Linked DNA regions of Parasegetibacter sp. NRK P23. The protein of the gene in region 1 interacts with the protein of each later gene in a pairwise test. Links are inferred from orthologs where the notes say so. Each region holds a gene or a part of one and is shown on either strand. Other genes may lie near its edges.

What was found.
Region 2: the proteins of gyrA (region 1) and gyrB interact in binary tests that used the Escherichia coli proteins (3 or more experiments, as listed by UniProt). The link is inferred for Parasegetibacter sp. NRK P23 from one-to-one orthologs.

The regions. Positions count from the first base shown.
Region 1 is NZ_JAMDLG010000001.1:1,930,018-1,933,578, forward strand. The notes cover bases 321-3,553. They hold gyrA (DNA gyrase subunit A), read right to left. Parts: upstream 3,158-3,553; coding sequence 521-3,157; downstream 321-520. Other genes in these bases: M4J38_RS07865 (hypothetical protein), read right to left, coding at 321-490; M4J38_RS07875 (DUF4339 domain-containing protein), read left to right, coding at 3,383-3,553. Also shown: more of M4J38_RS07865, read right to left, coding at 1-320; more of M4J38_RS07875, read left to right, coding at 3,554-3,561. UniProt on the Escherichia coli protein: A type II topoisomerase that negatively supercoils closed circular double-stranded (ds) DNA in an ATP-dependent manner to maintain chromosomes in an underwound state.
Region 2 is NZ_JAMDLG010000007.1:96,999-100,326, forward strand. The notes cover bases 197-3,196. They hold gyrB (DNA topoisomerase (ATP-hydrolyzing) subunit B), read right to left. Parts: upstream 2,687-3,196; coding sequence 707-2,686; downstream 197-706. Other genes in these bases: M4J38_RS17095 (type IV pilus biogenesis/stability protein PilW), read right to left, coding at 197-348; M4J38_RS17100 (hypothetical protein), read right to left, coding at 415-621; M4J38_RS17110 (AraC family transcriptional regulator), read left to right, coding at 2,956-3,196. In the rest of the region: more of M4J38_RS17095, read right to left, coding at 1-196; more of M4J38_RS17110, read left to right, coding at 3,197-3,328. UniProt on the Escherichia coli protein: DNA gyrase negatively supercoils closed circular double-stranded DNA in an ATP-dependent manner to maintain chromosomes in an underwound state.

The DNA.
Region 1 (3,561 bases):
AAAGAATTACGGTGGTATCAAGCGGTACGTTTGACCAGCCTTTTTTCTGCATCAGGTCGCTTACTTCGCCGGCCAGCAGAAAATCGCCATAAGATTTTTCATAATCCTTGGCATTGAAACTTGCCGCGCCGGTTTTAAAGAATCCCTGGTAGATGGACATCAGCGGTTGAAACTGGTCAAGCTGCATGCTGATGTGTTGCTTGGTATCCATATCCACGTACTTTTTCAACGCTTCGAAAGCTGTTGCACGCGCGCCCGGTACTTTGGCGGCTTCCGCTTCGTTATCCGCGATCGCGGCGTACACTTTTGCTTTGTTGTACCATACATCGGGGTTCTTGGCAAACTTCTCGGTTTCCGCGATCTTGTCGATCTCGGTTTTTGCTTCTTCGAATTTGTTCGATTTCAGCAGCGTTTTCACCTTATCAAGGTTTTGTGCGCTGGCGCTGAAACCTACGACAGCAATCATGGAAGCGAGCAAAATTTTTTTCATGTTTATAATTTTGATTTCTCTGTATGTAGTTTAGTCGTTAGATGAATTTTCTTCCTGTTCCGTTGTATCTCCGCTGTTTTCTTCTCCCGCATTCGGTTCAGCGGTTGGTGTTTCTGAACTTACTTCCGCGGCATCCGTGCTTACTTCGTCTTCAACCAGCTCCGCTTCTTCAATCTCATCGATGGCGGTAATTGCGGCGATAGCGTCGGATTCATCCAGGCGGATCAGCTTCACGCCCTGTGTGGCGCGTCCTGCTTCCCTGATGTCAGCTACCGCGGTACGGATGGTGATGCCACTCTTACAAGTGATCATCAGGTCCTGTTTTTCGGTAACATCAAGAATACCCACCAGGCTACCCGTTTTATCTGTCACGCTCATCGTTTTTACCCCTTTACCACCGCGGTTCGTGATGCGGTAAACATCTTCGCCACTTTCATCGGTGAGCGGTGTTCTTTTCCCGAATCCTTTCTCGCTCACTACCAGTATGGTACGGGTTTTATCTTCCTTAGAAACACATACCATGCCAATCACCTCATCGTTTTCATCGTCCACTTCAATACCGGAAACACCGATGGCGCCACGGCCTGTCGGACGAACTTTTTCCTCTGGGAAACGGATGGCACGTCCACTCTTCACGGCCATCATGATTTCCATGGAACCGTTGGTGAGTCTTGCTTCCAGGAGTTGGTCGCCTTCCACCACCGTGATGGCGTTCACGCCGTTCTGGCGCGGGCGGCTGAATTCTTCCAGCAAGGTCTTTTTAATTACGCCCTTTTTGGTACACAGCACGATGTAATGGCTGTTGACGAATTCTTTATCCTGTAATTTAGCGATATCGATGATGGCACGCACCTTATCATCCGGGGGCAACTGCATCAGGTTCTGGATCGCACGGCCCTTGCTGTTTTTCTCTCCTTCCGGAATCTCATATACTTTCAACCAGAAACAACGGCCCTTTTCCGTGAAGAACAGCAACGTATGGTGCGTAGAGGCCACGAACAGGTGTTCGATATAATCTTCTTCCCTGGTACGGCCGCCAATTGCGCCACGGCCGCCTCTTTTCTGCTGGCGGTATTCCGTTGCCGAAGTACGTTTGATGTAACCGAGGTGAGAAATGGTGATCACCACATCTTCTTCCGCGATGAAATCAAGAATGTTCATTTCATCCGCGAGGTAAGTGATTTCGGTTTTACGTTCATCACCGAATTTCTCTTTTACTTCTTCCAGTTCTTTTTTGATGAGATCGAAACGTAGTCCTTCGTTACCGAGCAGTTCCTCCAGTCCGGCGATGATCTTCAGCAACTGGTCGAACTCCTCGCGGATTTTATCTCTTTCCATGCCGGTAAGACGTTGCAAACGCAATTCCAGAATCGCTTTGGCCTGGATCTCATCCAGTCCCCATCCGGCATTCACGAGGTTATCGCGGGCCACATCTGGTGACGGAGAGTTCCGGATCATCGCGATCACTTCGTCCAGGTGATCCAATGCGATGAGGTAACCCTGTAAGATATGCGCTTTTTTGCGGGCCTCTTTCAGTTCGTATTCAGCCCTTCTCACTACCACTTCATGCCTGAATTCAATAAACTCAGAGATCATGTCGCGGATGTTCAGGATTTTGGGACGTCCTTTCACCAGCGCCACGTTGTTGATACCGTAAGAGGTTTGCAGCTCCGTGAACTTGTACAACTGGTTGATCACAATATTGGCTACCGCGTCGCGCTTCAGGTCGATCACGATACGGGTACCTTCTTTCTGGTTGGATTCGTTGTTGATGTGGGCGATGCCCTCAATGGTTTTATCGGTCACCAGTTGACCCACGCGGTCGCAAAGCGAATCGCGGTTTACCTGGTAAGGCACTTCAGTAATGATGATCTGCTCTCTGCCCGAGGGTTTGGTTTCCACATGCAGTTTTCCGCGCAGCACTACCCTGCCCCTTCCGGTAAGCAGCCCCTGCTTCACGCCTTCCATGCCCCAGATGATACCACCTGTCGGGAAATCGGGCGCTTTTACGTATTTGCAGAGTTCTTCCGCGGTAATTTCACGGTTATCAATATACGCCACGCAACCTTCGATTACTTCAGTGAGGTTATGGGGAAGAATGTTGGTGGCCATACCAACGGCGATACCGCTGGAACCGTTCACCAGGAGTTGGGGAATTCTGGTAGGCAGTACCGTGGGCTCCTGGAGGGAATCATCGAAATTCAGTTGAAAGTCAACGGTATCCTTTTCGATATCGTCAAGCATACTTTCACCGATCTTTTTCAGCCTTACTTCCGTATAACGCATGGCCGCGGGCTCATCGCCATCCTGGCTGCCAAAGTTGCCCTGACCGTCTACCATCGTGTAACGCATGTTCCAGTCTTGCGCCATCCTTACCATCGCATCGTACACGGAACTATCACCGTGTGGGTGGTACTTACCCAGCACTTCCCCTACGATACGGGCGGATTTCTTGTGTGGTTTGTTGGAATTCACCCCCAGTTCGTTCATCGCGAACAAAATACGGCGGTGTACAGGTTTGAACCCATCTCTTACATCGGGTAAGGCCCGGCCAACGATCACCGACATGGAATAGTCGATATAGGCCGTTTTCATCTGTTCCTCAATATTGATCTCTATGATCCGGTTATTGTCCTGGGTCTCCTGCGGCAAATTGTTTTCTTCCATAATATTTCAGGTAATCTTGTTCGTTTTAACGCTGTTCCGGCATACACCGGAGGCGGTGGCAAATCTACTTCTTCCCCCCCTGAAAACCAGCGTTTAAGGGGTGTTTTTTTAGGGTATTTTTCCACCCGTTTTACCCGTTTTTTAACAGGAGCCCGTACCGATAAATAACGATTCTTTCACAAACTGCGGCACTGCATTAGCGTTGATAATCAAAACCCTGTTTGTATGCCTACTTATCTGCTGCTCCGCGACAACCGCCAACATGGTCCTTTTTCACTGGAGGAATTGATTTCCAAAGGATTAAAGCCATACGACCTGGTTTGGGCCGAAGGCAAAAGCGCCGCCTGGCGTTACCCGGGTGAGATTCCCGAACTCAGTGCGTACGCGCCTTTGGTGGAAGAACA
Region 2 (3,328 bases), on another replicon or contig:
CGCCAGCGGATCTCCTAAAATATAATTGCAGAAGGCGAGATCGGCCTGGAAGCGGAAATCATTTTCTGGATGTCCTTCGGCAAGGAGCTTTTGTTTGAAGGCAACGAAGTAGGTTTTGTTCTTTATCGACCAGAATGAACTTTTTCCAGCGGAATCCGGAAGCATCTTCGAAAGATCTGGGGCTGTACCCGCAAAGGGAAAATTCCTGTCGTAGTAAAAATGAGCGGAGGCGCTGCCGCAGAAAAGAAAGAAACAGAGGGAAAGCAGGAATACGCGGCTTTTATAATGCGAGGGCGGACTGGCCGGCATCGAAATATTCTTAAGGATAGCTGAGAGCGGGCTTTGCATGAATTCCGGAGATTTCCGGCAAATGTAGGGTGAAAAAAAATCCCGCCGTTTGGCGGGACTTTTTTCTTACCATCCTTGTTTGGCATTACCGGCCTTGATGGCGGCCAGCGCTTTTGCCTCGCCCAGCATGGTGGTGAGTTTATTTCCTTTACCATCATGGCCCTGCGCCATATAGCCACCGCGTGAGGTTTTGGTAACTACCGCATCCTGCATGGGTACGTCCTTTTCCTTAGTTTTCACGCAATAAGCTGTGATGATGTCGTTGTTGCTCATGTTGCTCGAGATTATTGGTTCTTAAATGGTACAATCCTGTTGCAAGCAAAACAGGCATTGTAGTTAATTGCGTTAAAGGTAGGGTTTATACGTCAATTTTTGCATACTTAGCGTGTGTCTCAATAAATTCCCTGCGGGGAGCTACTTCGTCGCCCATCAGCATACTGAATACCAGGTCGGCTTCGGCGGCACTTTCGAGGGTTACGCGTTTCAGGGTCCTGGTGGCGGGATTCATAGTTGTTTCCCACAATTGTTCAGCGTTCATTTCTCCTAACCCCTTGTATCGCTGGATGTTAACGGAATCTTCCTTGCCACCGCCGAGTTTCTCCACCAGCGCTTTACGTTGTTCTTCGTTCCAGGCGTAGACCTGTTCTTTGCCTTTCTTTACCAGGTAAAGTGGTGGCTGGGCGATGTAAACGTACCCGTTCAGCACCAGTTCCTTCATATACCTGAAAATAAAGGTCAGGATCAGGGTGGCGATGTGCGATCCGTCCACATCGGCATCCGTCATGATGATCAGCTTGTGGTAGCGGAGTTTAACCAGGTTCAGCGCCTTGGGGTCTTCAGGCGTTCCTACCGTAACACCCAGGGCTGTGTACATATTCCTGATTTCCTCATTCTCTAATATCTTATGTTCCAGTGCTTTTTCAACGTTCAGAATTTTACCTCTGAGTGGGAGAATCGCCTGGTAGCTACGGTCGCGGCCCTGTTTGGCGGTACCACCGGCCGAGTCTCCTTCGACGAGATACAGTTCGCATCTTTCCGGATCCCTTTCGGAGCAGTCTGCCAGTTTACCGGGAAGACCACCTCCGCTGAGCACGGTTTTCCTTTGCACCAGTTCACGTGCTTTTTTGGCGGCCACCCTGGCCTGGGCGGCGAGGATCACCTTGGAAATAACGTTCTTCGCTTCTTTGGGGTTCTCTTCCAGGTAGGCGTCCAGTACGCGGGCCACCGTGGTTTCCACGATACCGCTCACTTCGCTGTTGCCCAGCTTGGTTTTCGTCTGTCCTTCAAACTGGGGTTCCGGTACTTTCACGGAGATGATGGCGCTGAGTCCTTCCCGGAAATCATCACCTTCTACTTCCACCTTGGCTTTTTCGAAAAGGCCCTGTTTCTCACCGTAGTTCTTGAACACACGGGTAAGCGCCCTTCTGAAGCCCGTTACGTGTGTACCGCCTTCTATCGTATTGATATTGTTGACGTAAGAGAAAATGTGTTCCTTGAAATCGTTGTTGTAGGTCATGGCCACTTCTACGGTAACATGCGCGGTTTCGTCATACCCTTCAACATACAATGTACTGCCGATAAGTGGTGTCCTTTTACCGTTGCGGTCCAGCATTTCCACGAATTCAATGATACCTCCTTCGCTGAAGAAGTTGATTTCGTAGGGCGTACCTTCTTCATTTTTCTCCCGGAGGTCGCGGATCGTGATGCTGATGCCTTTGTTCAGGTAAGCCAGTTCGCGCAGCCTTCCTTCCAGGATTTCCCTGTTGTATTCAGAAACGGTAAAGATGGTGGTGTCGGGCCAGAAATGAACGGTTGTACCTGTACGGTCGGTGGTGCCCACTTCTTTTACGGCATACTGGGGTACGCCGATCTTATATTCCTGCTGGAAAACCTTTCCTTCCCGGTGAACGGTCACCAGTAAATCGCGGGAAAGCGCGTTTACGCAGGAAACACCCACACCGTGCAGACCACCAGACACCTTGTAAGTGTTCTTGTCGAACTTACCACCCGCGTGGAGAACGGTCATCACCACTTCCAGGGCTGATTTTTTCTCTTTCGGGTGCATACCGGTGGGGATACCACGGCCGTCATCCTGCACGGAAATACTATTGTCTTCGTGGATGGTAACGAAAATATTTTTACAATACCCGGCGAGGGCCTCATCTATGGAGTTGTCAACCACCTCATATACAAGGTGGTGCAAACCTTTCACCCCGATATCGCCAATGTACATTGCCGGCCTTTTTCTTACGGCCTCAAGGCCTTCCAATACCTGGATACTATCTGCGCCATACCCGTTTACGGGTGTACTGATTGGTTCCTGAATTTCTGTGCTCATAAATGCTTGCTCCTAATCCTTTTTTCCGATCGGATTATTCCAGCAAATGTAAGAAAATTAGGGGGTTAGGCCAATTCACGCCACATGTTTTTATACCCACTCAATGGGGAGAAAAAGACGGGTTTTACGACCGGGAAAACACCGTACCCGGCGGCACCGCTTTAACGGTGCCACCGGGTACGCCGAGTATACCTAACACCGTTAAGGTTTACCATTCCATGACAATCGGCAAAACCAGTTTTCAACTCCAGCAGCTAACTTTGCAGCCTATGCTCGTGAAAAATGATATCCTGGCTTTATCCAGGCGTGGTAAAATGAGCCAGGGCGACCTGGAACTGGTGCAATCCAGGAAAAGTACCATGCAGGGAGGTATTCAGTACCAGGTGCAGCGTTACCGTCGTTTCCCCGAATGGTCCGCTGAAGATGTGGGCATGCTGGTGTATCATGTTGATCCCGCACAACAGGAAGAATCCTACCTTGAACTGAAATTTTGTATTACAGGAAATGTGTATTGTAAGAATACGCAAGGGGCCTGCCGCGATTGTAAGGATAAAACGGAGGATTTCTGCGGCGGAAGGGTGGATACACTGGATGTGCTGAGTTTCCGCTTTAATCCCGATCACCTGGCGCAGTACGCACGCG